4 regions of the Intestinimonas butyriciproducens genome follow, and region 2 is predicted to be linked to each of the others. Evidence: riboswitches for the same ligand, from Rfam matches in the RefSeq annotation. Region 2 holds a riboswitch; each other region holds the start of a gene.

Region 1 (7,258 bases), 1.0 Mb from region 2:
AACCGGCGATGGGCCCCACCGCTGAAACAGGGGTGCTCCGCCGCCGGACCCGTCAGCCCCGGCACAGGGACTCCACCTCCTCGTCGGAGAGCGGGGTAGGGATGCAGCGGGCGCCGCGGGCATACATATGGCTGGCCAAGGCGCGGAAGCTCTGGCTTACCGGGCTGTCCGGGTACGCCTCCAGAACGGTCCGACGTTCCAGCTCTGCTCTGCCGATGAGGGGGCTCATGGGAATCTCGCCCGCCAGCTCCGTTCCCACCAGGCGTGCAAAACGCAGGGCCACCGACGGGTCATCCCGTCCGCTCCGACCGTTGTAGACCACTCCGGAGAGGCGGACGCCGCCGCTTTCCGCATATTTTTTAACGCCCCGGCAGATGTTGTTGGCGGCATAGACGGCCATAAAGTCTGAAGTGGTCACCAGGTACACGTCATCGGCGATCGCTTCCCGCAGAGGCATGCTGAAGCCGCCGCAGACCACGTCTCCAAGGACGTCGTAGAGGACGACATCTCTGTCCTCCAGCAGGCCCCTGTCCTGGATCTCACGAAGGGCGGCCACGATGCCCCGGCCCGCGCAGCCTGTGCCGGGTTCCGGCCCGCCCGACTCCACGCAGAGGATATCCCGGTATCCGGTAAAGGACACCGGAGCGGCAGAGCTGGTCCGAAGCTGGTCGAGTACGGATGGGATCCGGCGGCCCATGAGGCACCGGGTGGAGTCCGCCTTGGGGTCGCAGCCCACCACGGCGACCCGCAGACCCTCCTCTGCCAGCGCGGCCGCCACGTTGGCCACGGTGGTGGACTTGCCGATGCCACCCTTGCCGTAGACACAGATCTTTTTCACTGGTACAGCGCCCCCTTTTGATTCCGCGTCCCCATGATCTCGTTGAGCAGGTCCTCCGTCAGACAGAGCGTCCCCTCTGCGCCGACGTAGGGACGGCAGGTCACGCAGAGCCGGTCAAAAACCGGGTAGTCATAGCGGAGCAGAGGGATCTCCAACTCTTCCGCCAGCTCCGCCTCAAAAGACGAACCAAACAGTACGGCGGTCTCAGAGGCGCGGACCCTGTCGAAAAAGTCCTCCAGATCGGTCAGTGCCTCGCGCTCCGCCTGGCAGGCCACCTCCATCCCCAGTTCGCGGATAAGAAAGCGGGCCATGCCCCGGCTCCGGGCGCCGGAGCCAATCAGGGAGACCGGCATGCCATAGAGGGCCTGAAGATAGGAGTAGACCGGGCGAAGTCCCTCGGCGGTCCGTCGGCGGAAGGAGGCGCGCTCCTCGGAAAAATCCAGCCCGAATCGGCGTTCCAGACAATGCCAGAGCCCTTCGGCACCGGTAAGGCCGTAGGGATAGTCCAACACCTCGAAGGGAATGCCGAACCGCCGCTCCATCTCACGGGCCAAGCCCACGCCCCGGCCCAGGACCACATTGAGCCCTGCCGACGGGGCGCGCCGCAGCTCCTCCAGCGAGCAGCGGGAGAGTACGGTGTTCAGGCGGACCTTGCCATGGAGCAGGCCCCGGAGGGCCTCCAGGTCCGGGCCGGCCCGATGGTCGTCTGCACCCAGCCCCAGCAGGTTTATGGCGGGAGTTTCCGCGGTGGGGAGGGGGGACATGAGCTCAGCCAAGGAGGTCAGTGCGGCCTCATAGCCGTCCTCCAACCCGCCGCGGTAGCCGGCGGCCTCCACGGTCACCACTCTGGCCCGCCTCTGAAAGGCCTTTGCCGCCGAATGGACATCGTCCTGAATGATATCACTGACGCAGCCGGTCACCAGGAAGATCACCTCAGGGGAGCAGAGCTCCTCCGCGTGACGCAGGGCGCGGGACAGCGACTCCTCCCCGCCGAAGATCACATCGCTGTCGCTGATGACCGTGCAGGTCTGGCGGATGTCCGCCATATCACAGGCCGCATGGAAAGCCATAGAGCCAAAATTACACCCCACCACCGAGTGGAGCAGGACCACGCCGCCCTGGATACCGGTAAGGGCCTGGTGCGCGCCAAAGAGTTTGCAGCCGTCCGCCGTTTTCATTGCACATTTTCCTTTCGATAGAGCCACATGCGCTCCCACATCTCTTTGGCCCACAGACTTTCAGAGCCGTCATACAGGGGGTAATGGCGGGTCTGAAAGGGCATCCGGTTCAGAATGAGTTCGTCCCGTGCGGTGCGGGCGGACAGTCGGTCACAGAGGCGGAATACGTTCCGGACATAGGACTCAAAAGAGAGGGAGACGGTCTCGCTCATAGCGGGGATCAGGGGCGCGCCCAGCCCTTCCAGGGTAACGTCCCCCGTGCCCACCACCGCGTCCACAACGGCAAAGACCTCACGCAGTTCCGCCTCGCCGGGATTCAGCAGGATGGGGCTGCCGCCGGCATAAAGCCCCGCGGCGTCCTGAATCCGGTCCATCAGCTGTGCCTCCAGCTCTGGAGTCAGGGCCATCTCGCGGCGCATCTCGGGGGTCAGGATCAGACAGATGTGGCTGATCGGCAGCCCCAGGCTGGCATACAGCTTGAGGCGGAGCGGAGCGGTCTGTAGCCCGCGGCACACCAGAGCGCAGCGGTAGTCCGCCAGTGTGCGGCGGGCCGTTTCGGTCTGGGCCAGCGCCTTCTCCGTTTCTGTAGCGATAAGGGGCTCCATCTCGTCCAGAAGGCCCAGCTTTTCCCCGATATCACGGTAAAAGAGGGCGATACCCTCCAGGCCCGTATAGCGTCCGGCGCCGCCGAGATGGAGATAGTCGGTGCCGAACCTTTCCTTCATCCTCCGGGCCCAGCGGACTCGTTTGACCAGGTTGAGCCGGGCGGCCGGCGCCGTTATCAGAAGTTCCAGCGGTGCGCTGGGGATCCAGCAGTGGACGGTGATGCCGCACTGGCCCAGAAAAGAACCGATTTCCTTCAGGACCAGGGTGCCCTCGCTCCCCCAGCCCACCGTCTCAATATTCACGCTGCGGGGAAGGGGGGGCTGGGGCTCCATCACTTGCTCCACCAGGGCCCAGAGCACCTCCGTAAAGCCGCACCCCTTAAGCTCCAGTTCCAGACGGTTGTCTCCGGTGATTTTCTGACGGGCCAACTCCCGCACCCGCGTGCGGGAATAGTTTTTGTCCCGGTGAGAGAAGAGCTCCGACTGGACGGCAGCCACCCGAATCCCCTGGGTGCGGGACGCCTCCGCCACAGCGCGGATGTCCTCGTTCAAGATATCGCTCACAGGGGTGGGGACGATCAGAATGAGGGCGGGACGGTAGCGATCCCAAGCTTCCGAGACGGTGCGGCGCAGCGCGTCCGCTCCACCGCATATGATCTCGCGCTCCGTGAGGTCGGAGCACAGCAGAGGGTAAAAGGGCTGGTGCCGGCGCCTGGCGGAGTGCCGGTAGTGAAAGCCGCAGCCCCTTGGGCCGTGGAGTATGACGACCACACCGCCGCCTATCTCTCCGGCCGCCCCCACACTGCCGGAGACCTTCCCGTTGACCCCGAAGGTATGAAGCAGGGCGGAGGGATACATCAGGGTGCGAAGATCGTCAAAGAAGGGCTGGTGCATGCAGAATCACCTCTGAAAAAATAAAAAGGGTCGCATAGCCGTTACGGCTATGCGACCCGAATTCGTCGCAAAAAACCAGTATGAGAGCAAAACGGCTCCATACTGAAACTCTGTCCAGGCTCGTTTCCACGCAAGCAGACAAGAGATATACAAGCATGTCTTCTGGCTTACGCAGCGAAACCTCCGCCTTCCCAAGAATGTGAACATTCTCAGTGGCAACAATGGAGGGGCCTGATGCGCATACAGCGGCGGGACCGCGCGGGATTCTCACCCGCTTCCATTTTCACCGGTAAAAACCGGAACTTGTACATATGACAATATACTACTTTCTGATCGAAAGCACAAGAGTTTTTTCATAGAATCTCACGGACAGGCGAAACGGCCTGTTTACAATGGGAGAATACTCCGGTATAATAAATTCCTAAAGATGTGAGATTTCGGTCGGACGGAGGAGCGCGATGAAAAAGCTCAGTGGAAAACGCCAGGCGCTGGTTGGATTCACCCTTTTTTCCATGTTTTTTGGCGCGGGGAACCTGATTTTCCCACCCGGAGTCGGCGCGCAGGCGGGAACGCTCACCTGGCCCGCCATGCTGGGAATGGCGTTCAGCGCAGTGGGACTGCCGGTGCTGGGCGTGGTGGCGGTGGCACGGTCCGGGGGACTTGCCGCGCTGGGGAACCGGGTACATCCACTCTTTTCACGGGTGTTCACCATTTTGGCCTATCTGTCCATTGGCCCGTGTCTGGCCATTCCCAGAACGGCCAGCACCTCCTTTGAGATGGCGGTCCCTCCCTTTGCGGGGCCGGACGCCCCCCTCGGGCTGCTTCAACTGCTCTATTCGCTGGTGTTTTTCGCCGCTTCCCTGTGGGTGGCGCTCCGTCCGGAGAAGCTGACGGATCGCCTGGGCAAGGTCATGTGCCCCATTCTGATCCTGCTGATCGTGGTCACCTTCGTAGGCTGTCTTGTAAATCCGCTGGAGGGCTACGGACCGCCCCAGGATGCGGCCTATGCCGCAAATCCCGTGGCGAAAGGCTTCCTAGACGGCTACCAGACCATGGACACCATTGCTGCCTTGGTCTTCGGCATCATCATTTCCCTGAATATCCGTGCCATGGGAGTGGAGCGGGAGGAGGACGTGGTGAAGAGTACGGTCCGGGCCGGCTGGATCGCCGGCGCCATGCTTCTGGCCGTCTATTCCATGCTGGCCCACGTGGGAGCGCTGTCCGGAGGGGCTTTCCCGGGGGCCGCCAACGGCGCGGTGGTGCTGACCAATATTGTTCCCGCCCTGTTTGGAAAAACCGGCAGCCTACTGCTGGCGGCGATTTTTGTCATTGCTTGCTTCAATGTCTGTGTGGGGCTCATCAGCTCTTGCGGCGAGTATTTTTCCCTGCTCTGGCCCAGACTCTCTTATCGGGGATGGGCCGCGATGTTTGCGGTGGTAAGCATGGCGATCGCAAATGCCGGGCTGGACCTTATCCTTCGGATATCCGTTCCAGTTCTGGGGGCGATCTACCCGGTGGCCATTGTGCTCATTGCGCTCTCCTTCTTTCAGAAGCGGCTGGCGGAGCATCGCTGCGCCTATTCGGTCCCTGTGGCGGTTACCGGTGTGTGCAGCGTCCTCTTTGCGCTAAAGGATCTGGGAGTCCCAATCCCGCTCCTGGACGCGGTGCCTCTGGCCTCCATTGGCTTGGGCTGGGTGATCCCGGCTCTCCTGGGTATTCTGGTGGGCGTCCTGCTGCCGGAAAGAGGAAAACAATAAAAAAAGGAATGGCGGAAGGGTAAGGCTTCATAAAGAAGTTAAGGGCAAGGCAGACCATTGCGGTCTGCCTTGCCCTGTTTATAGTGTGTAACCCACTATGACACTTTCGGGGAAAGTGCTCGTGGGAAAGAGCAGTAAACTGGAAGTTGTCAGCGGATTACCTGGTAACGCAATCTGAGATACGAGTTTTCCAAGACCATACATTCTTGCAATTTCAGCACACCCAATTGGGATAATTCACTTTCTGATAGCAAAGATTTCCCGTCAATCAGTGTGGATGTATCCTTGCCGCCAATTAAAATGGGGGCAATAACAATATCAATATAATCAAACAGCTTTTCCCGAAGAAACAGCCCGTTTAATGTACCGCCGCTTTGTATGGTGATTCTCTCACAGCCATATTCTGACTTGAGTTTTGCAAGTGCATCAGGCAAAGACAACTTGCTCTGACAGATGATATGAAGGTTGTCCTCATTCACCTGAAATGCCGGATGGTCTGCGTTGGATGTGACCAGCACAAATTTTTTTGAGCGGGCGCAAAAATAGCGAATACCTTGTTTGCTCAAATGATTGTTGTCGATGATTACAAAGGAAACAGGCGACTTATTCGGCATTTCCTTCGAGTTGACGCCCATCTTTTTCTGTACTCTGCCAGAATTGAGCGACCACAAATCGGTTGTCTGCTCTATCTCATAATACTGGTGCAGTCCTTCTTGAACGCCCACAATTTTAGGGAAATCTCTGTCTACATCTAAATCATCTGTTGCCCCTGTACTGATTTTTCCATCAACAGACATAAGCATAAACAGCGTTGTGATCGGTCTATCCATTTTATCTCTCCTAACTCCGAGTTGTCGGTGAGATCGTTATAAAGAAACACCCGCCGAAAAGCAGCTTCTTCTCGGCGGGTGTTAGCTTCCTTATGGCAGGTCCTCCCAACCAGACGGTTCCGCCCCTTCCTTTCTATTATGCGGGGGCGTCCGCTACAACCATGAAATTGGCCAGGCCGAAAGCGGAGCCGGTAAAGATGACGTCGGCCTGCACACTGCCCGCTTCCACGGAGGGAACGATGTTTTCATAGAAGAGGGAGACACCGAAATCGGCGCGGATGGCGTCGCCGGAGACAGAGAAACTGACGATGCCGTCCCCGCACTGGCCGGTCTGGAAAGCGCCAGGCGTCAGGCCGTCCTGCTGCAGAGCGGGGTCCGGCTGGAACCGGTGGCTCTCCCCGGCGGCGATGGTAACCCCGCCGACCGACGGGTCATGGGTATAGGTCACGATCTGAGACAGAATGGCCTGATAATCCGGCGGGGCAAACCAACAATCTGTCCAGAGCGTCTCGGACTCAAATTCAATGATGTGGAGATCCCAGATGCTCACGCCGGTACCAGAGTCTGTGTAGACCAGCAGAGCCAGCTCCAGCTCCAGGTCTCCGTCGAAATCGCCGTAGGCCATGGCGGGCAGAACGGCGCGGGGGGTAAGATAACCCAGATCCAGGTTCTTCCATTGAGCGCCCACCCGGAGAATGAGTCCGTAGCCGCCGCTGAGGCCGTAGAGCCAAGTGTCGTGGTCGGGAATCTGGGCAATGAGGTAGAGCGGTTCGGTGCCCTCCAGAACTGCGGTGCCGCTGGTTATCAGTTGAGTTGGAAAGTCATCCAGGGTCAGCGCGTCCGGGTCGAAGGTCTCCTCCGGCAGGGGCGGCTGGCTCACATCGGGAGAGGGCTCCGGAAGAACGGCGGTGTCAGTGGCGGGCGCGGCCGTGGGGGAGACAAGGGGTGTGGACTCCACGGGGAGCGCGGTGGTCGGGGCGGAGGGTGCGGCGGTGGGGGTATCCACAGGGGTAACAGTTCCGGCGTCAGGGGCGGGGGTAGAGGATCCATGTTCAGGGTCATTGGTACAGCCGGCCAGAACCAGCAGGCAGGCGGCACACAACAGAAAAAGCTTTCTCAAAAGGAAGGCCCTCCCTTCCGTTCACAGGCGTACAGA
Region 2 (7,258 bases):
GGCCAAGGGTATCCCCTTCCGCCCGGTCCGGGTCCATGCCCACGCCGTTATCCCGGACCGAGATGCGGGAGAACAGCGGCGTTTTGATGAGTTCAATGAGGATAACACCCGCGCGCCCGGCCGGGAACGCGTGTTTGACCGCGTTCTGCACCAGCTCGTTGACTACCAGGGAGATCGCAGAGGCCGCCTCGGCGGAGACACGCAGATCGTCTCCACAGACCCGGATGGTCACAGGCCGGGCTGGCCCCAATGAGTTTTGCAGAATATTGGTGCGCACCCGCTCCAGCACCCCCCGCAGGGAGAGTTCATCCTGCGCATTTTGTGCCAGGGCCTCCTCCAGCGTAATATTGAGAGATAAAATGCGTCCGGCGGTATCCCGCAAAACGGACTGCACCTCTGGAAGCGCCGCGTTCTCCTCTTGGTAGCGGAGGAGGGAGGCCAGGAGCTGGATGCTGTTTTTCATCCGATGGCGGAGCTCCCGGACGGCCATGGCCTGGAGTCTGGCCTCCTTCTCCTGCCGCCGGAGTTCGGTGATATCTTGAATGACCAGCGCATAGCGGATGTTGTCCCGCTCCAGCTCCACCTGACGGTAGCGCAGGACACAGTCGCCGGTGGCGATCTCCCGCCAGCCTCCATCCGCCTCTGCGCCTTCCACATCCAACAGGATGTTGGCCGCAGACATTCCCAAAATATCGCTGACATAGCCCAGCCGCCGATAAAGTTCCCGGGCCGCACTGTTGCACGCGCAAACCATATTTCCGGTGTCCACCAGCAGCACAGCCTCATCAATGACCTGGGCCAGCCATTGACTGTCCCCCGCCTGGAAGGACCTATCCCCATCCGGCACAGAGGAGATCACCTCCGGCGCCAGCGACGCTTTCTTTTCATAGATCAATACAGCAATGAGCCGCCCCTCGAAAAAAATGGGCTCCACGGTCTGGACCACTCTTCCATTTTCGGGGACCGACACGGCCTTTCTTCCGATCGTGGGCACCCCCAACCGAAAGGAACGCTCCATGGCCGGCTCGTCCAGCCAATTCATAGGCATTCCCAGCAGCGGCTTGGAGTAGGACGAGGCCACCGTCTGGGGCTTGGCCTCCCCCACCACGATGGCCGACTTCCCCGTGCAGGAGCGGCAATCAATGAACACATCGGCCTGGGCGGCGTTGGCCAGGGCCTGGAGCGTCTTATTATACTCTTCCAGGTAAGAGATCTCATCGTCGGTGAGATCGGTATACTTCTGGCACAAAATACGGGTAATCTGATTCACAGGGGCGCCTCCCCTTTCTCCAGGATCGAACGCGCAACCTGCTCCATGGAGAGGTTTTTTCGCCGGCTCAGCTCCCGGATCAGCACATAGGCCTCCTCCTCGGTAAGACCGCGCTCCTCCATGACGGTCAGCTTGGCCAGATCCACGATCTCCCGGCTGGCCAGCCGACGCTTCAGGCTTCCGCAGTTCTTCTCCAGCAGATAATACTCCTTGGTATGGCTCAGACAGAGCTCCAGGGTGGGCAGGATGTCCTCCGCCCGCAAAGGCTTTGTGAGATAGCCCGCGGCCCCCGCCGCGAGGGCCTGCTCCACGCAGGACTGGTCATCAAAGGAGGTAAGCATCACGATGCACCGGGCGCTGCGCTCCTCCCGAATCAGCCGCGCGGCGTCGATCCCGTTCAGCAGGGGCATTTTCACATCCAAAAGCACCAGGTCGGGCCGCAGCTTCCGGCACAGCGCCACCGCTGCCATCCCGTCGGCGGCCTCCCCCGCCACGCGGTAGGACGTTCCGTCGAAAAAACGTCGCAGCCCCTCCCGGATCGGGCGGTCGTCGTCCACCAGAAGGACGGTCTTCTCACGTTCCTGGTCCGCCATATCCATCCCCCCGTCACATTCTTTTCAGCCTCGGCCTCCCCGTACGGCTGTGCGCGGGGCAATCCAGCCGTATGCTCAGTCGATGGGATTGTCGGCCACGAACTCCACCGCGGCGGCGAAGGCGTCGCAGGCGGACTTACAGGCGGACTGGCTGCCTGTCAGCAGGCCCCCGCCGAAGTTGGTCTCGCTGGGGGGCGCGTACAGCACGCACAGGCGCACATCCGCCGCCTTCAGCGCCGCATCCACTCCGTACATCGCCTCCAGAGGGGGCGCGATCAGATACGCCAGCGCCTCTCCCTCCGCGATCCCCGCTCCCTCGGACAGGTAGGAACCCGTGCGAGAGATGCAGTGGGCATAGTACACGATGGTGTCGTCCTCATTGGCCGAGACGAAGTGGCACACGTTCTCGATCATATCCACGCAGGCGGCCAGACCGGCCTTCGCCTCTGCGGGGTTGGGGGCGGCCAGGATGCCGATGATCTCGCCGGCCAGCTTGGTGTTGGCGTTGGCCGCGCCGGCGTAGAAGCTCTTGGCATATGCCACGCGGCAGTCGGCCTTCTTCGTGGCCTCGTCCAGGGCGGTATAGGTCACATCATCACAGTCGGACGTGACCAGGGCCAGGGACTTCTCACCAGGCAGAAGGCCCAGCTCCTTGGCCAGATCGGCGGCCACATTGGGAATGATCTTGGTCGCCAGGACACTTGCTCTTACAGGATCCCGCTTCATATTTGTTTCCTCCTCATCGTAACGACCCGGGCTCTGTTTGAAAACCCGGGAAGGGTCATACGGACGGTGGTTTTCCCCGCCCAAGCATGTCGTTTTCGATCGACACCCTGTCGAACCTGAACATAGAGCTCTCCCTGGCCAGCAGACCGCTCACTGCTCCGGATTGGCCCCGGGCAGCACGGTGAAAAGCTCCGCGATTTTCAAAAGAGGCATCCGCTTCTCCTCCGCCACCCTCCGCAGAAAGTCCAGCGCATCCCCCGCATTGAGCTTCTCCCGCTCCATGACGGCACATTTGGCCCGCTCCAGCGTCCGGTGCTCACTGATCTGCCGTTCGACTTCGGCACAGTCCTGCCGGATGCGCTCCATGGCTCTGTTCCGCGCCAGAGCTGCGGCCAACCCCGGCAGTAGCTGTTTTTCCGTCACCGGCTTTACCAGATAACCTCCCGCTCCCAGATCTCTGGCTGCGGACACCAGCCTTTCGTCCGACCGCCCTGTCACAAAGAAGACCAGCTCCGCCAAATGCTCCTTTCGCAGGTAGGCGGCCGCCGAAAGGCCATCCAGATAGCGCAGGGGGATATCCAGAAAGACCGTCTCCGGCCGAAGCGCCTCACAGAGCTGGACCAGCTCCACGCCGTCGTTGGCTTCTCCGGCGACCGTATATCCGCCCCGCTCCAAAATCCCCCGCAGTCTCCCGCGGTCCTCCGCGCTGCTGTCTGCCAGGACAACATAGTTTCCCTTTGCCTGCATATTCCACCACACATCCCCCAAGGGGCCTTTCAACAACAAAAAAAGCGCACTCAAACACCGGACGGGTGCTCAAGACGCTTCCGCACATCTCGCATAACAGGCAGATCCGCTCTTTCGCGTGACCCGCTTGACGTTATTTGAATTATACACAAACCTTGGGCTCTTGTCAATGTTTCTTAGGCCTTTTGCCGGGAATTTTCCCAGTGGAAGAGGGACGCACCCGCGTGCGCCCCTCCCCCAACGGACTTTCTTTTCTAAAGAACGCCCAGAGCCCGGCTTTGGATCTCCAACCGCTTGTCCCGCTCCGCACGGTTCGCCGCAGAGAGCTCATGTACCAGCCATTCCGGAGCGATCCTTTCCACCAGCGCCCGTACGGCGGGGGTGGTCCATGGGCGATGGGTATCGATGCTCAGGATATGCTGATAGCTCTGGCAGAACTGCTCCGCATAGTCCACCGGCCAGGGGTCCGGCAGGCTGCCTGTGTGGGCCTTTACATAGGCGCCGCTGAGGCTCTGGTGGAGGTGGATTCCCCGGACCATGCTCCCCAGCCCGCCGTGCTCCTCCAGCATTCGGCTGACCCAGTCCGCCCCTTCCTCCTGTGTCCTGAGCTCCAGGTTCGCATTCATCAAATGGCCGGTATCCAGCATAATGCCCTTATTCTCATACTGAATGCCATCCAGCAGGCACCTGGTAAGCGCCGGCATTGTGAAGGTGAAGCCCGGCCACCACTGGTTCTCCACCAGGAAGGCCAGTGTAAGATTTCGGCCCGAAAGCAGCGTGTTGATGGCCTCCAGCGCCGCGTCGACGACCTCCTGATGGCTGTGCTCCCAACGATAGGTATAGCCCTCCTCCACGGACACATCCGAGACGTGGAAGACCACATACTCGGCCCCCCACCGCACCGCACGGTCGAGATCCTCGGAATAGAGCTTCAACAGGGTGTCCGGCCCCTCCGGTCCGCCGTAAAAGGAGGTCCATGCGGTCGCGCTCCCAAACTTGCGGGTCAGCGCCCTCCGGTCCGCCCGCCAGAAATCCAGCCAGTCCGGGAAGAAGGTCAGATGGTATCCCACATGGAGATGCTCCGGGATATTCTCCGGCAGGTCTTCCCCGCCCCAGATCACCTCCAGCCCGTCGCAATCAAAGTGTCGGCAAGCTGCCTCCAAGCTCCTGGTCGGTGGATACTCCGCCAGCGTTCCGGCAGTCATCGGCATACTGATCAGCTTTTTCAACCAAACGCCTCCTTTCTCTCATATGATCTGAAAAAAAGCCGTGGGGCAACCCCTACGTCGGAGCGCCCCACGGTCTTCCCACAGGTGGATATTCCTGGTATGGGCGGGCCCCGCAGTGGCAGCTACGGGCCCGCGTCCTTCTTCGGATCGCCATACCAGTCCAAAGGGAGGTGAAGAAGCCACCTGACACGTCACATAAGGAGTGAGCGCCGACAACAAAAAAGCCGTATCCTCTAACAAGGATACAGCAATAGCCCTGTGGAAGTGACACAGGGGCTGCACCCTCCTAAGCGCGAGGAGGTCTCTCGTGCGCCATACACAGGCAGGTATTCTGACTTAGGTGTCAAACGCGCTCCCCGCCTTCCCAGAGTTCTCACTCCAGTGACATCTTGGGGTCCGCTTCACCAATACAGCAACGGCTTTGTGCGGGATTCTCACCCGACTTCCCTTTTGAGCAAATGAGACCAGCACCTGCGTACCACTTATGATTCAGTTGTCAGCTTGGCTGGTTTTATTATAATCTCCTCTTCAACCCCTGTCAAGGGGAAAAGGAAAAATCTGAAAGACAATATCCCCCCGCCGCCCAATGGGCGGCGGGGGGATGGGAAGGAGGTCCCGCTTCCTTACTGCCAGTCGGCAGGGAACACGGTATAGGCGTATTTGGCGTGATCGGGGGTGCTGAAATGGATATGGCTACCCTTGGGGATGTAGATGACGTCTCCGGCATCTCCGCCTACCACACGCCCGTCGATCTTGATCTCCAGACGGCCTTCCAGCACGATGTCCCACTCGTCATAGGTCAGGGTCCACTCGAAGTCGGCTCCGTCGGTGAGCTCCATGATGCCGCAACCCATGCGGGGCGCCTCTTCCAGAGTGGCTACATCCTTGAGCTTGACGTCGTTCCGCCCCTCAAAGGGCTCCAGCTTCACGGTGGAGGTCTTGACGCTGAGTACGCCGCTGGGATCGACGTGCTTCTCAAAGCCACAGCCGCAGGAGGACGCGGCGGCCGTCTCCGAGAGGACCTTTTCCACGATGCTGCGGATGAGTTCTTCACTTACATTCATAGCGATTCCTTACCTTTCCAGGCGGTCTTGTTGTCAGAACTTTACGTTCTCGATCTTAGCCAGCAGTTTGGGGGCCAGAATATTGGCCACGATAATGGCGGTAACACCAGCCACCAGCTTGCCCACGATCACAGGGAAGATCATGTCGGGGTTGTTGCCAGCGGTAAAGCCCAGGTGATCGCCGAACACAAAGGCGGCAGACACGGCGAAGGCCACGTTCAGCAGCTTGCCCTTCGGGTTCATCTCGCCCATGATGTTGAACATGGCGATGTTGTTGGCCAGATTGGCCACCATGCCGGCAGAGCCCTGCTCGTTCATGCCCAGAGCGGCGCCGATCTTCTCCAGGGGCTTGCCGAAGGTACGGGTGATCCACTCCACCATGGGGAACGCGCCGATGAGGACGATGGCGATCTGACCGCAGGTCAGCAGGCCGCTGTCCAGGCCGCGGGAGCCGTCGGCGGGGTTCTCCACCATGATGTGGAACACGGGGAACATGATACCGGTGATCTGCTCGAACACCGCGATGGCGGTGAGGGCGGTGATCACGATGGTAACGCCGGTGCCGAACTTGTTAAAGCCGTTGATCATGGGACCGGGGGCGAACCACAGGCCGAGGACGATCAGGGCCGCGATGATGATTACGGGGATCAGGTTCTGGATGATGGTGATGAAGTTGAGGTGATACTCTGGGGCCAGGGTATTCATCATCAGGCCGCCGACAATACAGCCAATGGGCACGGTGATGAGACCGGCCAGGACGCCGGCACCCAGATAGCCGCGGTCTTCCTTCTTGATGATGCCCAGAGCCACTGGGATGGTAAACACGATGGTGGGGCCCATCATGGTGCCCAGAATCAGGCCGGCAAAGTTTCCAATGGCTACGTCGCCCTCGGCCAGCTGCATGGCCAGAGGATAACCGCCCATGTCACAGGCCAGCAGGGTGGTGGCGAACATGGCGGGGCTGGCTCCGAAGATGCCGTAAATGGGCTTCAGGATGGGGCCCAGCAGCATGGACAGCACCGGGGCGGCCGCCACAACGCCGGCCATGGACATGGCCAGAGGGCCCATGGCGTTGAAGCCTTCCTCAAACTTTTCGCCGTAACCCAGCTTGTTGCCGCAGATCTTATCGATGGCGCCTACGAGCATGAAGATCATCATGATCATCATGATCACGGAGTTGATGGAAATACCGGAGATCCATGCGGAAATACTCTCGGTAAAGACACTGGGGTCGGCAGCAGCAATCAGTTCACTAAAATCCATATTATGCTCCTTCTCCTTCTCTTGATGAATCGGTTTCGGAGGGCTGCCCCTCCGTTTTGCTTACAGCAGGGACTGGAATAGCTTAGGCGACGGCCTGGGGATGACCGTGGTACCCACCAGGAGCTCCGCCTCCCGCTCCGCCGCGGCCACAGCCGCCCGGACCGCACCCACATCACCGGTCAGGGTCACATAGCCCTTGCCGCCGATGGCGTAGCCGATGCGGACCTCAATGAGGGTGATATTGGCCGCCTTGGCAGCCACATCGGCGGCCGTAATGGCGGAGGCCACAGAGTAAAACTCCAGAACGCCCACGGCACCCGGCTTTTCTACCTGCGTGGTCATGCTGATGGCCTGAATGACCTGAGG
Region 3 (7,258 bases), 340 kb from region 2:
AAATTTTTATGGGGAAATGGTAACATAGTGACACAAGCCGGAGACCGCTCCGGCGGACATTGTAAGGAGTGATCAAGATGGTTAGAGTGATCATGGGGGTCAAAGGCACCGGCAAGACCAAGCAGATGATCGATCTTATCAATACCGCAGTGCAGAACGAGCACGGCAACGTGGTCTGCATCGAGCGGGGGCCCAAGCTGACCTACGACATCAACTATAAAATCCGTCTGGTCGAGGCCAGCCACTACGACATGAAGGGCTATGAGTTCCTCAAGGGCTTTATCAGCGGCCTGTACGCCGGGAACTACGACATCACCCATGTCTTTATCGACAGCCTCACCAAGATCGTCCCCAGCGAGGCCACCAGCCTGGAGGTGGAGAACTTCCTGGACTGGCTGAACAATTTTGGCGAGGACAACAACATCAAGTTCACTGTCACCATCAGCGCCGACGAGAGTTTAGCCTCCGACGGTGTGAAGAAATACTTCTGAGCCAAGCTCTCCGGCCCGTCAGGCGGGCGGAGGACCCTGCGTGGCCAAAAAAGAGCTCCCGCACCCCATCTGGGATGCGGGAGCTCTCCTTGTCCACGGGAAAGCCCCTCCCTGGCCTCCCCTGAGGGAGCTGGGGAGGGGCTCTTTCGGTGCGGCTTCCCAGCATCCGCCAAGGGGGAGCGGGGGTTGGCCTCAGAATTTATAGGGAGACTCCTGCTCGATATGGATGTGATGTCCACTGTAGTTGCCGGGGATGTGAATGGCCTGGAACTTGGCTGCCTCCAGCACCTTGGAGAAGGAGACTCCGGTCTTGAAGCCCATCTCGTTCAGCATCCAGACCATATCCTCGGTGGACAGATTTTTGTACTCTTTTCCCACCCGGGCCGTCAGCCCTCCTGTCCGGCCCGCCGTCCGGCGGCGCTTCTCCCTCGGCGCTCCACGCCCTCGCCGGGCAGGGTCAGCCCGTCCACCGCCGTGGAGATGAGATAGCGGTAGACCTTTGCCTTCTGTTCGTCGTAGAGGTCCAGGTCCTGGTAGAGGTCCTTGTAGTAGTCGAAGGTGGTCCGCTTCATCTCGATGGTGCGCCGGAGGGTGGCCTGGGTGCTCACCAGGCTGCCCGGGCGCTTGATGTAATAGTAGAGGGGTCGGGGCACCGCCGCCACCAGCCGGACGGAGCGGATATACTCCAGGTTGAAGAGGAAGTCCTCCCCCCAGGCCACCTCCCGCTCGAACCGCAGGCCCCGGCTCTCCACGATGGAGCGGCGGTAGAGCTTGTTCCACAGCACGCCGTAGTAGTAATTGGCCGGCGCCTTCACCATCTCCCGGGCGAACTCCTGCCGGGTGAGGAGCCGCTCCCCCTTGATATGGCCCCGGACGGCCTGCCGCTCCCCGTCCACCCGGTAAAAATGGGAGAGGACCAGGTCCGCCCCCATGGCCTCGGCGGCGTGGACCAGGGTCTCCGTGGCCTGGGGGTGGATGCGGTCGTCCCCGTCCACGAACTGGAGATACTTCCCCCCTGCCAGGGTCAGGGCGGCGTTCCGGGCGGCGGAGACCCCGGCGTTCTCCTGCCGGAGGAGGCGGAAGCGGGGATCGGCCACCGCCATATCCGCGCAGACGGCGGAGGAGCCGTCGGTGCTGCCATCGTCCACCATCAGCACCTCCAGGTTCCGCCAGCTCTGGCGCTGGATGCTCTCCAGGCACGGGGAGAGATAGGATTCCACATTATAGACCGGGACGATGATACTCACCAGAGGTTCGTTCAAGGAGGGCACCTCGCTACTTCATAGATTCAGAGAGACCGCGCTTGTCTTGTCTGGACATTATACCATACGCCGGCGCAAGAAACAATCGCGGCCTGCGGCGGAGTCCATGCTCCGTTCCAAGCACAAGGGGGCTCCCGGCGATCCGCCGGGAGCCCCCTTGCTCCGTTTCAGGCCCGTTCCTCCAGCAGGCAGACCCGCAGGCCCCGGGCGGACAGCGCCGTCAGGATCGCCTCCTTCCGGGGACAGGCCCGCTTTTCTCCCGTGACGCAGGCGGCCACGTGGACCTCTTCCACACCTGCGCCGGACAGCTTGTCCAGCTTTTTCTGAAAGGCCTCGTCGGAGGCGGGGTCGCACTCGCACCCGTTGCACGTGGCAAAGGCGGCCAGGCGCATCTCCCGGTCCCCGCGGCCGGAAAAGGACCGCTCCCGCCGGTGGAAGAATCCCAGGCAGTCCACGCCGCCGCAGGTCTCCGCCGCCTTCCGGCAGGAGAGGATTGCAACCGCATCCATCCCCGCTCACCCCCTCTCCAGCCGCCGGGGGACGATGTACCGGGCGCCGTCCAGGGGTGCGAAGCCCACCTCCACGCCGAAGATGTCCCGGATGTTGGCCCCGTCCAGCGCCTCCTGGGGGGACTGGGCCCGATAGACGGTCCCATCCCGCAGGAGCACGGCCTGGTCGGCGTACACAATGGCCAGATTCAGGTCGTGAAGGATGGTGATCACCGTGATGCCCCGGCCGGCGCTGAGCGCCTTGACGATCTCCATGGTCTCCTGCTGGAAGCGCATATCCAGGTTGCTGGTGGGCTCGTCCAGCAGCATGACCCTGGGGCGCTGGGCCACCGCCCGGGCGATAAACACCCGCTGGCGCTCCCCGCCGGAGAGCTGGTTGAGCTGACGCATGGCGTACCGGGACAGGTCCATGGACTCCAGCACCTGCCCGGCGATGTCGTAGTCCTCGCTCTTCAGCCGTCCCTTTCGGTGCGGCACCCGCCCGGAGAGCACGGTTTCCAGCACGTTGAGGCAGCTTCCGCCCGCCTGGGCGTTCTGGGGCACATAGCCGATGAGTCTGGCCCGTTCTCTGGCGGTGAGGCCCCCCAGGTCGGTGTCGTCGGCGAACACCCGGCCCGACTGGGGCCGGAGGATGCCGTTGATGCACTTGAGCAGGGTGGTCTTTCCCGCGCCGTTGGCGCCCAGCAGGGCGCAGAGGGAGCCGGAGGGCACCTCCAGGTCCACCCCCCGGAGCACCTGCCGCTGTTTGTAGCCGAAACACAGGCCCTGTATGGAGATCTTCACAGCACCCGCTCCTTCCGGTCCCGCAGGATGAGGTAGACGAACACCGGCACGCCGATGAAGGAGACCACGATCCCCACGGGGATGACCACCGGGGAGGCCACGGTCCGTCCCACCAGGTCGGCCAGGATGAGCAGACATCCGCCCAGCAGGGCGCTGACCGGGAAGAGGACCCGATGGTCCCCGCCCACCAGCAGACGGGCGATATGGGGGGCCACCAGACCCACGAAGCCGATGACCCCGGTGAAGCTGACCACGGTGGCGGCGATGAGGGTGATGAGCAGCCCGGAGACACAGCGCAGCCGCCCCACATTGACCCCCAGGGCCACGGCGCTCTCATCCCCGGTGGTGAGCAGATTATAGTGCCATGCCCGGGAGAAGAGGATGGGCAGGGAGACGCCCAGCACCGCCGCGGTGAACAGGATCTGGGGCCAGGTGGACTGGGACAGGCTCCCGAAGGTCCAGTTGACAATGGCGGTGAGCTGCTGCTCGTTGGCGATGTACTGCATCCCGGCGTTGAGCGCGGAGAAAAAGTAGTTCAGCGCGATACCCACCAGTACGATGGTGGTGCTCCCCAGCCCCTTGGCGGAGGAGATGCCGTACACCAGCGCGGCGCACAGGAAGGCCAGAACAAAGGCCCCGAACACGGTGGTGAGCTGGGTGGTGCCCATGAAATTGAGGCCGAAGACGATCACCACCGCCGCGCCCATAGCGGCGGCGTTGGAAAGGCCGGTGGTGAAGGGGCTGGCCATAGTGTTGCCCGTGATGGCCTGCATTACCAGTCCGCTCACTGCCAGCCCGATCCCCGCCAGCAGCGCCATCACGATCCGGGGCAGCCGCAGGTGGAGCAGGACGGTGAGCTCCGTCCCGCTCAGGGGCCGGGCCTGGAGGGCGAGGGAGGGGAAGGCCGTGGCCAGCAGCCGGGCCGGGGTGACCTCCGCCACCCCGGCAAAGCAGCTCACCACGAAGGCCGCCAGCGTGGCCGCCGCCACCGCCGCGGCAAAGAGCGCCTTGAGCCGCCGGTAGCTCCTGATCTCCTCCCCCAGCGCGGGGCCGGGCGTTTCCACATACAGGGACATATCAGGGCAGGCGGTAGACGTGGCCCTCGATGGGGCCGACTTCCTGCATGGACATCCACTCGTCGAACACGGCGTCGGGGTCGATGTCCGCGCACTCGTCCGGATAGAGCCAGGTGGCGGTGTACAGGGCGCCGATGAGCTTGCCCAGGCCGCCGGCACAGAAGCCGGTGGTGCAGTAGAGGTTCTTGTTCTGGACGGCCTTCAGGTCGGACCAGCCGGGGCGGCTGACCATCTCGGCGGTTATCTCCTCATACATCTCCTGGGTGGGGGGCGTATACACGCCGGTATTCTTCAGGGCCGGGCCCGAGCTGGTCTTGATGATGAGGTCGGGGTCGGCCAGCAGGATGGCCTCGGGGTCGATGTCCTTGCCCGCCAGGCTCTCGTCGCCGAAAATGTTGATGGCCCCGGCGGAGACCAGCATGTTGTGCCAGCCGTCGTTGGAGGTGCCGGGGATGCAGGTGGTGTAGGGATCGCCGTACTCCCAGTAGACGGTCTTTTTCTCGGCCACGTTGGCCAGGCATGCGTCCAGCTTCTGCTGGTTCTCCTCATAGAACGCCCTGAGCTCGGCCGCCTTCTCCTCTACATCGAAGATCCGTCCCACGGCCTCGATCTGGTTGACCAGGTCCGCGTTGTCCCAGCCGGTGACCACCAGCACCTTGATGCCGAAGGGCTCCAGCATCTCCTGGTCCTGCTCATAGGTGCCGTTCTTAGGGGTGATGAGGACCTGAGCTCCCAGATCCACGATCTTCTCGTAGTTCAGCTCGCTCTGGCCCTTGCCGATCACGTTGTCAGGGTCGAACTGGCTCCAATAGACCCGGTCCTGGGCGGTATTGGTGTCCACGGCGATGACGCGGTCAATGGCGCCGCAGGCGCGGATCAGCTCGCTGTTGTAGCGGTTGGCCACCACGGCCCGCTCCACAGGCCAGGGGATCTCCACTTCACGGCCCAGGCCGTCCACCACCACCTTCGTGGTGGGCTCTTCGGCGTCGGGCGTGGCGGTGGGCGCTGTGGTCCCGGTGGGTGCGGGGGTGCTCTGGGCCTCCTGGCCGCCGCAGCCGGCCAGGAGGGAAAGGCTGAGGGTCAGCGCCAGGAACAGGGCGAGGGTTCGTTTCATGTCGGTTCTCCTTCTCTGTTTTAAAATATGTAAGGCCACAGGGCGCGTTCCCGCGTCCCGCAGCGGCTTACAGGCAAAAAAAGATTTCCTGTCGGCACAGCAGCGACAGGAAATCTCGGGCATAAAAAATTCCGTCCTCTGATGGTCCGTCAGATTACGACGCAAGGCATTCTGTCCAAGTATCCTGGCTCGGGTTCCCCGCCGCCGTGCGACTTCCCAGACCCCTCGGGTCCAGTGTCCTGACTGCACAGCGGCTCCCCCTTACAGTGGCGGCACCGCACCGGAATTACACCGGTTTCCATAAAACAGAAGCGTATATTTAATTCTATATTTTAGTATAAGCCTCCTTCCGTGGTCTGTCAAGAAAAATTCCCGGCCCGGCCCCTTTCCGCGCGTCTTTTTCCACCCCACTTCCTCCTTGTGCGCCCCCTTCAATAGTGATATAATATTTCGACTGAAATCGAAACAAACTGGAAAGGGGCCAATGCTCATGTCTCACTCTTATAAGGAAGCGTTCATCACGTTCATGGTGCGCTCCGGCGTGCTCACCTTCGGCGACTTCACCACCAAATCCGGACGCAGGACCCCCTACTTCATCAACACCGGCAACTACAAGACCGGCGCCCAGGCCAGCCAGCTGGGGGACTACTACGCCGCCTGCATCCAGGAGCACTTCCCCGACGGGGTGGACTGCCTCTTCGGCCCCGCCTACAAGGGCATCCCCCTGGCGGTGGCGGCGGCCTCCTCCCTCTACCGGAACTACGGTCGGGACCTCCCCTACTGCTTCAACCGCAAGGAGGCCAAGGACCACGGCGAAGGCGGGGTCATGGTGGGCTACAAGCCCCAGGACGGCGACCGGGTGGCCATTGTGGAGGACGTGGTCACCGCCGGCACCGCCGTGCGGGAGTCCATCGCCCTTTTCCAGCAGGTGGCCGACGTGTCCATCCGGGCCCTCTTCGTCTCCGTGGACCGCATGGAGCGGGGCACCCGGGACTGCTCCACCCTGGACGAGCTCCGGGAGGATTACGGCATCACCGTCTGCCCCATCGTCACCGTCCGGGAGATCATCGCCTTCCTCCACAACCGGGAGGTGGACGGCAAGGTCTATATCGACGACGCCGTAAAGGCCCGCATGGAGGCCTACCTGGCGGAGTACGGGGCCCGTTGAGCGCCGGCGGCGGGCGGGGCCTTTCAGAAAGGGGGCGGCGGCGTGGGACTCCATGACGGACACCGCAAACGGCTCAAGGCCCAGTTTCTCTCCCACGGGGAGGATTTTCACGACCACCAGCTCCTGGAGCTTCTGCTGTGCTACGCCATCCCTCAGGGGGACGTGAACGAGCTCTCCCACGCCCTGCTGGAGCGGTTCGGCTCCCTGGCCGGCGTCATGGACGCCCTGCCCGAATCCCTCCGGCAGGTCCCCGGGGTGGGGGAGCACACCGCCGTCCTTCTCAAGCTGGTGCCCAAGCTGGCGGGGCGGTACGACCGGGACCGGGCCAGCCTGGGCACCGTCCTCAACTCCACCCGGGCCGCCGGGGAATTCCTGGCCCCCTATTTTCGCCAGGGCGCCCGGAACGAGATGGTCTATCTGGTGTGTATGGACGCCAAGCGCAAGGTGCTGGGCGTCCACAAGCTGGGCGAGGGCTCGGTGAACGCCGCCGACATCACCTCCCGCAAGGTGGTGGAGACCGCCCTGGCTCAAAATGCCACCACCGCCATCCTGGCCCATAACCACATCTCCGGCCTGGCCCTCCCATCCCAGGCCGACCTGAGCACCACCCGCAGACTCCGGGCCGTTCTCCGGGAGGTGGGGGTGGAGCTCTCCGACCACCTCATCTTCGCCGACGACGACATGGTCTCCCTCCGGGACAGCGGCCTGTTTGAGTGGTACGGGGCGGAGCCGCCGGATTTTTAATGGAAGGCCCTTGGGCTTCTTTTCCCCTTGCAATAGAACATTTGTTTTGATATAATATCGGACGGATGTACGATTTCCACCCCCTATGGAGGCGGCGGCAGGCCGCCCCTT
Region 4 (7,258 bases), 1.5 Mb from region 2:
CCACGTTGCAAAAATAGGGGATCGCCGCCCGAAAAGGAAACCTGCGGGCCGCGGTCCTATCACTGCCCCATTATACCCCCGGCCCCCGGGTGACGCAAGAGAATTCTTTCGTTTGAATGTACTTTTGCTTGCGTTTTCCGGAGATATGCGCTATGATACTCTTTAAGAGAAAACACGCCACATTTCATACGGCGGGATGGAGGCTTTCGCATTGTTCAATCAAAGGCAGTTGGAAATCATCGATCTGCTGCAGACGGAGGACAAGGTCAGCGTCAGTGAGCTCACCCAGCGGTTCGGGGTATCGCTGGTGACGGTGCGGCAGGATTTGAAAAAGCTGGAGGACCAGGGTGTTCTCAAGCGGACCCACGGCGGGGCGATCCCCGTGGACAACGGATACGACACCTCCACCCGGATGTGGAACAACTACGAGCAGAAGCTCCGCATCGCCCAGCGGGCGGCCTCCATGGTCAGTGACGGGGAGACTGTCATTGTGGAGACCGGTTCCACCTGTTCCTTGCTGGCCAGGGAGCTAGCCTCCAAGCGGGGGGTCACGGTCATCACCAATTCGGTATTTCTCTGCAACTTCGTAAGGCGGTGCCCCGCGCTGGACGTGGTACTGCTGGGCGGCTCCTTCCAGCACGACGCCGAGGCCAATGTGGGCCCCCTGACCAAGCTGGGCCTGGCCCAGTTCTCGGTGGACAAGTGCTTCATCGGAGCCGACGCCATCAGCGAGGATAAGGGGGTCTCCACCATCAATCTGTTCCGGGCCGAGGTGGCCCGGGCCATGGCCAAGTCGGCCAAAAAGATGATCGTTTTGGCAACCTCCGATAAGGTGGGGGCCAGCGCGGTGGCGTCCAGCTTCCCCCTGGCCTCGGTCCACACTGTGATTACGGACAAGGATCTGAGCCGGGAGGGCAGGTCCCTGCTGGACGGCGCGGGCGTGGAGGTCATCACTGTCTGAGCGCGCGGAGGCACTTGCCGAGAGGCTGAGGCCCCCGGCCACGTCTGTGGCCGGGGGCCTTTTGCGGTGGGAAGGAGCGTAGATTCTCTTCCCGCCCACGCACGCGGGAAGGTGCGCGCCCGGACGCCGGACGGCCGGGAGACACGATGGGAGGAGAGAAAAGGGTGCGCCACAATGAAAGTTCAGAACGCTGCCTTCACTTTTCAGACAAATTTCAGCTTTGGGGCGTAGACTGAGGACCAAAACTGAAAAGAAGTGGTACGACATGCGGGTACTGATTGTAGAGGACGAGGTGCGCCTGGCCGAGGCGCTGGGGCAGATCATGGCGGAGCACCGTTATTTGGCCGATCTGGTGTATACCGGACCGGACGGACTGGAGTATGGACTAACCAACCAGTACGACGTCATCGTGCTGGACGTGATGCTCCCCGGCATGGATGGGCTGGCGGTGGCCCGGGGACTGCGGGAGGCCAAAGTGTCCACCCCCATCCTCGTGCTTACCGCCCGGGACGAGGTCCCGGACAAAGTGGCGGGCCTGGACCATGGGGCCGACGACTACATGACCAAGCCCTTTGCCACGGAGGAGCGGCTGGCGCGGATCCGGGCGCTGGCCCGGCGGAAGGGGGAGGTCCGGACGGAGCTGCTCACCTACGCCGACCTCGCCCTCAACCTCTCCGCCCGCTGCCTCCGGTGCGGAGAGCGCGAGGTGCGGCTGGGATTCAAGGAATTTGAGGTGCTGCGCCTCCTGATCGCCTATCCCAAGATGGTGGTCCCCAAGGAGGAGATCATTCTCAAGGTCTGGGGGGCGGACAGCAATGCCGAGGACAACAATGTGGAGGTCTATGTCTCCTTCCTGCGGAAAAAGCTTCTGTTTTTGGAGTCCGGCGTCACCATCCGTACGGTGCGGAAGGTGGGCTACTTTTTGGAAGTGGAAGAACCATGATCAAGCGCCTGCGCAAAAAATTTATTCTCACCAATATGCTCCTGGTCGCCCTGGTGCTCATCACCGTCTTTGGCGTGCTGGTGGGCTACAATTACCAGCGTCTGGTCCGGCAGAGCGAGGAGGCTATGCGCACGGCCCTGAAGTGGAGCGACGACGCGCCGCCCCCTGTGTTCCAGTTCGGCGCGTCTCATGAGGAGGAAATGGAGGAACAGGGCGAGGAACGCCGGTTCACGATGGTGCCAGTCTTTGTGGTCCTGCTGGACGAGGACGGCGGTCCCGCCCAGGTCACCGGCGGCAACAATGTGGAGGTATCCGACCAGGTGGTGGCCCAGGCCGTGGCCACAGCCACGGAGGAGAGCGGCGCCATATCGGGGTTGAACCCGCGCTATCTGCAGGACACGGACCGGGGGGGAGAACAGCCGGATCGCCTTTGCCGATATGGGCTGGGAGACCGACTCACTGTGGCCGCTGATCCGCTCCTCGCTGCTGGTGGGGGCGCTGGCCCTGGGCGGTTTCTTCGTCATCTCGCTGATGCTCTCCGGACTGGCCCTCAAGCCGGCGGAGGAGGCGTGGGAGCAGCAGCGCCGCTTTGTGGCGGACGCCTCTCATGAGCGCAAGACTCCACTCACCGTCATACTCACCAATACCGGCATCCTCCTCGCCCACAGCGGGGACACCATCGCACAGCAGCAGAAATGGGTGGAGTATATCCGGGACGAGGCGCAGCGGATGCGCGCCCTGGTGGAGGACCTCCTCTTCTTGGCCAAGAGCGACGCCGGAAAGGAGACTTCTCCGGTCACCGCGCCTGTGGATGTTTCAGAGCTCACCTGGAGCGCGCTGCTTCCCTTTGAGCCGGTGGCCTTCGAGCAGGGCGTGGAGATGGAGAGCGAGATCGCCGACCAGCTCACTGTCCAGGGCAATGCCGACCAGCTCCGCCGGCTGGTGGCCATTCTGCTGGACAACGCTGTAAAATATGCCGGAAACGGCGGCCGGGTCAAGCTCGTCCTCTCACGCCCGGAGCGTGGCGGCGTCTGCCTGACGGTCCACAATACCGGACCGGCTATCCCGCCGGAGCATCTGCCCCACCTGTTTGAACGGTTTTACCGCGCCGATGACTCCAGGGCCAGGACTTCCGGCGGTTATGGCCTCGGCCTCGCCATCGCAAAGCGCATCGTGGACGGGCACGGCGGCTCCATCACCGTGTCCAGCAGGGAGGACGCCAGCACGGACTTCACGGTGAGGCTGCCGCATAGTCAATAGACACGCCCGGAAAGCCAAGGGGAAGATTCACACATTGTTCACGCATCCTTCAAAGATTGTCCATTCATTTTCGGGAAAGCTGTGGTATCCTTATCAGCGTAGACAGGAAAGCAAACAATCATTGCCGTACCATCTATCTCAAACCTCCTCTCTCTTTCTCAACACCAACGAAACGCGGCGGCGCCCCAAAAGGCGCCGCCGCGTTTCGTTGGTGCCGCACGGGCGGGGCGGAAACGTGCAATTGACATTTCGGCGGCGGAATAGTATTCTATAAGGGACCGGAATACACAGGGAAACGCCTCTCGGCTCTGCGCGAGCCATGGGGGAGCCGTGAAATACAAAATTGAATACTGCTTTGAGTGGCCCGCACGAGGGGCTGCCGCAGCCTTGCGGCGTGTATCGTGTGGGATGAAAAGGGAACCCGGTGAAAATCCGGGACGGACGCCGCCGCTGTAAGGGTACGTTCGGCCAGTGACGAAAGTCAGCCATTGTATCGGATCGGATACGATAAGGCGGGCCGATGAGAAGTGTACCTAAGTCAGAAGACCTGCTTGAAGTATATCCTCCACCGTGCGTGAAGTGGATCAGGGATAGACTGCGACAGGACGACACAGGAAAACGGCTGTGGCGCGGGGCAAAGCCCCGCGCCACAGCTTTTTTTGACGAAAAGAGGCCATTTGTAAGGAAGGAAAAGGAGGAGAAACGAATGAAACAGAGATGGAGACGGCCGGTATCGCTGGCGCTGGCATGGGTACTGGCGCTGAGCCTGAGTACCGGAGCGTGGGCGGCGGTGTCGGACGAGAGGCTGGCCGACACCGTTACGGACACAGCGGCGTACATGTACCGCACGGTGAAGGATCCCCAGGTGGGGTCCATCGGCGGCGAGTGGGCGGTGCTGGGCCTGGCGCGGAGCGGGTATGAGGTGCCTGAGGAGTACTATCAGAAATACTACGCCACGGTGGAGAGCTATGTGAAGGCCTGTGACGGGGTGCTCCACGACAAGAAATACACGGAATATTCGCGTCTCATTGTGGCGCTCTCGTCCATCGGAAAGGACGCGCGGGACGTGGCGGGGTACGACCTGACCAAACCCCTGGGCGACTACGGCAAGACGATTTGGCAGGGGCTCAACGGCCCGATCTGGGCGCTCATCGCGCTGGATTCAAAGGACTACCCCATGCCGGAAAATCCCGAAGCGGCGACGCAGGCGACGCGGCAGATGTATATCGACCGCATCCTGGACTGCCAGCTCCCGGACGGCGGATGGAGCCTGTTCGGGGGCACGGCGGCGGCGTCCTCGGGGGACGGGGTGTCGGACCCCGACATCACGGGGATGGCGCTCCAGGCGCTGGCAAAGTACCAGGACCAGGCGGCGGTGGCAAAGGCCACAGAGGAGGCCCTGGCGTGCATGTCGAAGCAGCAGGACGCGAGCGCGGGCTATGCGTCCTGGGGGACGACCAATTCGGAGAGCTGTGTACAGATGATCGTGGCGCTGTGCGAGCTGGGGATCCCGCTGGACGACAGCCGGTTCGTGAAAAACGGAAAGACCATGCTGGACAATCTGATGACCTTCTATCTGCCCGGGAACGGTTTCCTGCACACGGCGGACGGGTCGGGCTCGAACCAGATGGCCTCAGAGCAGGCATTCTATGGCCTGATCGCAGCCCAGAGGGCCCGGGACGGGCGGAACAGCCTCTACCGGATGGGAGATTCCCTGACGGTGACGGGTGAGCTGGCCGGGGCCAAGCCGGGGGAGGGACTGGAGGGGAAGGACCCCGCGGTCACGTATATGCCCATCGTGGACCGTGAGGCCACCTTCCCGGACATCACCGGCGTGAACGCCCACAAAAACCAGCCCGCCATCGAGTCCCTGGCTTCCCGCGGGGTTATCAGCGGGAAAAGCGACGGGAACTTCGACCCGGACGGGGACATGACCCGGGCGGAATTCGCCGCCATCGTGGTGAAGGCTCTGGGTCTGGCGCCGGCGGCGGCGGACCGGTTCACCGACGTGCCCGCGGACGCGTGGTACGCGGGATATGTGGGCACGGCCAGCACGTACGGCATCGTGACCGGCACGGGAGACGGGAGCGCCTTCCGGCCCGACGGGACCATCAGCCGCCAGGAGGCGGCGGTGATGGTGGCCCGGGCGGCCAAACTCTGCGGGATGGACACGGCCCTGGACACCGGCGCCATTCGGGACATCCTGGCTCAGTTTACCGACTATGTGACCACGTCGGAATGGGCCCGGGAGGGGCTGGCCTTCTGTTACCAGGAGGACATCCTGGACCAGTCGGCTCTGGAGATCCGACCCACTGCGGCCATCAAGCGCTGCGAAATCGCCCAGATGCTGTTCAACCTGCTGGGCAGCGCCAATCTGCTGTAAATCTGTAAAGTTCTGTAGAGTAAGGAAAAGGAAAGGAAGTGCCCATCATGCATGTGAACTGGTTCAAGGACCCTGACAACGTGGTGTACTGCAAGGAGGAGGAGGTCCTCCCCCGGCTGTCGAAGGAGCTGGGGATCGGAGATCTGGCGGAGCGCGTGGCAGCCTTCCGCGCGGCGCCCGCAGCGGAGGGGATCAACCTCAAGGGGCTCCGGCGGACAACGCTGAAGCTGTTCGTCCCTAATCTCACCTTCCCCGAGCCCATAGAGATGGGGGAGAACGTGTGGATCTACATGGGGGAGCTGTGTCCGGCGTACTGCCTCTATACACCGTGGGAGGACGGTGAGAAGAAGTGAAGCTGACCAGGGGAAAGGTCGTCGGCGTACTGGCGGTGCTGGTCATCCTGGCGGCGGCGTTCTGGTATGGCGGCGGTGCGCCGGGGTTGCAGGGGTGGACGGTGGAGAAAACCACCCCGCCCCCCGTTTCTCTGGAGACGGCCGGCTCCACACCCCAGACCACGCCTTTACCGTCTGCAAGTCTGGTGCCCGCCGCCTCGGCACTCCCCGCTCCAACGGAGAACCCCGCGGCGCAGGAGGAGACGGAGCCGGCGGCCACCCCCGCGCCCACCTCCGGGATCGAGTCCCGGCCCGGAGGACTGGAAGGGGGATTCACCGCAGAGGAGAAGATCGCCGCTGCCCAGGCCATCGCGGGAGGCTCCTCCCCCGGTGTGGAGAAGGGGGACGCTGCGTACTCCGAGGCCCATGGCATGGTCCTGGACCCCAACACGGGCAAGGACAAATATCTCACAGACCCGGTGCCGGAGGGAAAGCCGCTGCCCGTAGAGCCCCAGGACGCCTCCATCTCAGATACGGCCTATACCTGCACACTGTCCATCTCCTGCGCCACGATCCTGGACAACATGGACTGGCTGGACCCTGAAAAGGTGGAGCTGGTGCCGGAGGACGGCTGGATCCTGGAGCCCACCACCGTCACCTTCTACGAGGGGGAGAGCGTGTTCAACGTCCTCCAGCGGACCTGTAAGCAGAAGGGCATCCATATGGAGTTTGAGAACACGCCCATGTACAACTCCGCGTACATCGAGGGCATCCACAATCTCTATGAGTTCGACTGCGGGGAGCTGTCGGGGTGGATGTACAAGGTAAATGAATGGTTCCCCAACTACGGCTGTTCCCGCTACCAGCTCAAGGACGGGGACGTGATCTGCTGGGAGTACACCTGTGACCTGGGTGTGGACGTGGGGGGCTTCTACTCCACTGGAGGCTGATCAGAGAGCATAGCGACAGAATGTAGCAGGGGCGCGGGAGACCGCGCCCCTGGAACGGATGTGATGAAAAACGCGGCACAGAGATACCTTTTCCAGCTACCATCCCGCCGTCAACTTCCTGTACTTCGGGCTGGTGCTGGGCTTTACGATGTTCTTTATGCACCCGGTCTGCCTGGGGATCTCACTGGTGTCGGCCCTGATCTACGCCGTCTATCTGGGCGGTCGGAGGGCGGTGCGGTTCCAGCTGTGTGGCCTGCTGCCCATGCTGCTGCTGGCGGCGGTGGTGAACCCGGCGTTCAACCACGAGGGCGCGACGCTGCTGACCTACCTGCCTTCGGGAAATCCGCTGACCCTGGAGAGCATGGCATACGGCCTTGCAGCGGCGGCCATGCTGTGCGCGGTGATCGAGTGGTTTTCCTGTTATACGGC

The links. A riboswitch is a leader RNA that binds a small molecule or an ion and turns the genes downstream of it on or off. The one in region 2 is predicted to bind cobalamin.
Region 1: another riboswitch for cobalamin. It lies ahead of SRB521_RS09655 (nitrogenase component 1); the one in region 2 lies ahead of SRB521_RS04445 (apurinic/apyrimidinic endonuclease family protein).
Region 3: another riboswitch for cobalamin. It lies ahead of SRB521_RS02910 (ABC transporter substrate-binding protein); the one in region 2 lies ahead of SRB521_RS04445 (apurinic/apyrimidinic endonuclease family protein).
Region 4: another riboswitch for cobalamin. It lies ahead of SRB521_RS11810 (S-layer homology domain-containing protein); the one in region 2 lies ahead of SRB521_RS04445 (apurinic/apyrimidinic endonuclease family protein).

What each region holds. Positions count from the first base shown of each region.
Region 1 is NZ_CP011524.1:1,928,110-1,935,367, reverse strand. Features, by position in the region: gene SRB521_RS09670 (radical SAM protein) at 1-65, opposite strand, end outside; gene SRB521_RS09665 (nucleotide-binding protein) at 53-838, opposite strand; gene SRB521_RS09660 (nitrogenase component 1) at 835-2,016, opposite strand; gene SRB521_RS09655 (nitrogenase component 1) at 2,013-3,515, opposite strand; cobalamin riboswitch at 3,651-3,837, opposite strand; gene brnQ (branched-chain amino acid transport system II carrier protein) at 3,974-5,272, shown strand; gene SRB521_RS09645 (dihydrofolate reductase family protein) at 5,422-6,102, opposite strand; gene SRB521_RS09640 (hypothetical protein) at 6,239-7,222, opposite strand.
Region 2 is NZ_CP011524.1:896,189-903,446, reverse strand. Features, by position in the region: gene SRB521_RS04465 (histidine kinase N-terminal domain-containing protein) at 1-1,270, opposite strand, end outside; gene SRB521_RS04460 (ANTAR domain-containing response regulator) at 1,267-1,863, opposite strand; gene eutL (ethanolamine utilization microcompartment protein EutL) at 1,939-2,589, opposite strand; gene SRB521_RS04450 (ANTAR domain-containing response regulator) at 2,740-3,336, opposite strand; gene SRB521_RS04445 (apurinic/apyrimidinic endonuclease family protein) at 3,591-4,565, opposite strand; cobalamin riboswitch at 4,870-5,055, opposite strand; gene SRB521_RS04440 (cupin domain-containing protein) at 5,189-5,629, opposite strand; gene SRB521_RS04435 (ethanolamine utilization protein EutH) at 5,663-6,892, opposite strand; gene SRB521_RS04430 (BMC domain-containing protein) at 6,953-7,258, opposite strand, start outside.
Region 3 is NZ_CP011524.1:559,705-566,962, reverse strand. Features, by position in the region: gene SRB521_RS02940 (hypothetical protein) at 78-491, shown strand; gene SRB521_RS02935 (hypothetical protein) at 684-869, opposite strand; gene SRB521_RS02930 (glycosyltransferase) at 878-1,753, opposite strand; gene SRB521_RS02925 (CGGC domain-containing protein) at 1,921-2,262, opposite strand; gene SRB521_RS02920 (ABC transporter ATP-binding protein) at 2,269-3,045, opposite strand; gene SRB521_RS02915 (FecCD family ABC transporter permease) at 3,042-4,121, opposite strand; gene SRB521_RS02910 (ABC transporter substrate-binding protein) at 4,123-5,235, opposite strand; cobalamin riboswitch at 5,415-5,535, opposite strand; gene pyrE (orotate phosphoribosyltransferase) at 5,726-6,403, shown strand; gene SRB521_RS02900 (JAB domain-containing protein) at 6,446-7,147, shown strand.
Region 4 is NZ_CP011524.1:2,378,354-2,385,611, reverse strand. Features, by position in the region: gene SRB521_RS11825 (DeoR/GlpR family DNA-binding transcription regulator) at 212-961, shown strand; gene SRB521_RS11820 (response regulator transcription factor) at 1,227-1,904, shown strand; gene SRB521_RS16550 (hypothetical protein) at 1,901-2,515, shown strand; gene SRB521_RS16545 (sensor histidine kinase) at 2,436-3,164, shown strand; cobalamin riboswitch at 3,508-3,733, shown strand; gene SRB521_RS11810 (S-layer homology domain-containing protein) at 3,871-5,547, shown strand; gene SRB521_RS11805 (hypothetical protein) at 5,595-5,900, shown strand; gene SRB521_RS11800 (DUF4430 domain-containing protein) at 5,897-6,829, shown strand; gene SRB521_RS11795 (energy-coupling factor transporter transmembrane component T) at 6,978-7,258, shown strand, end outside.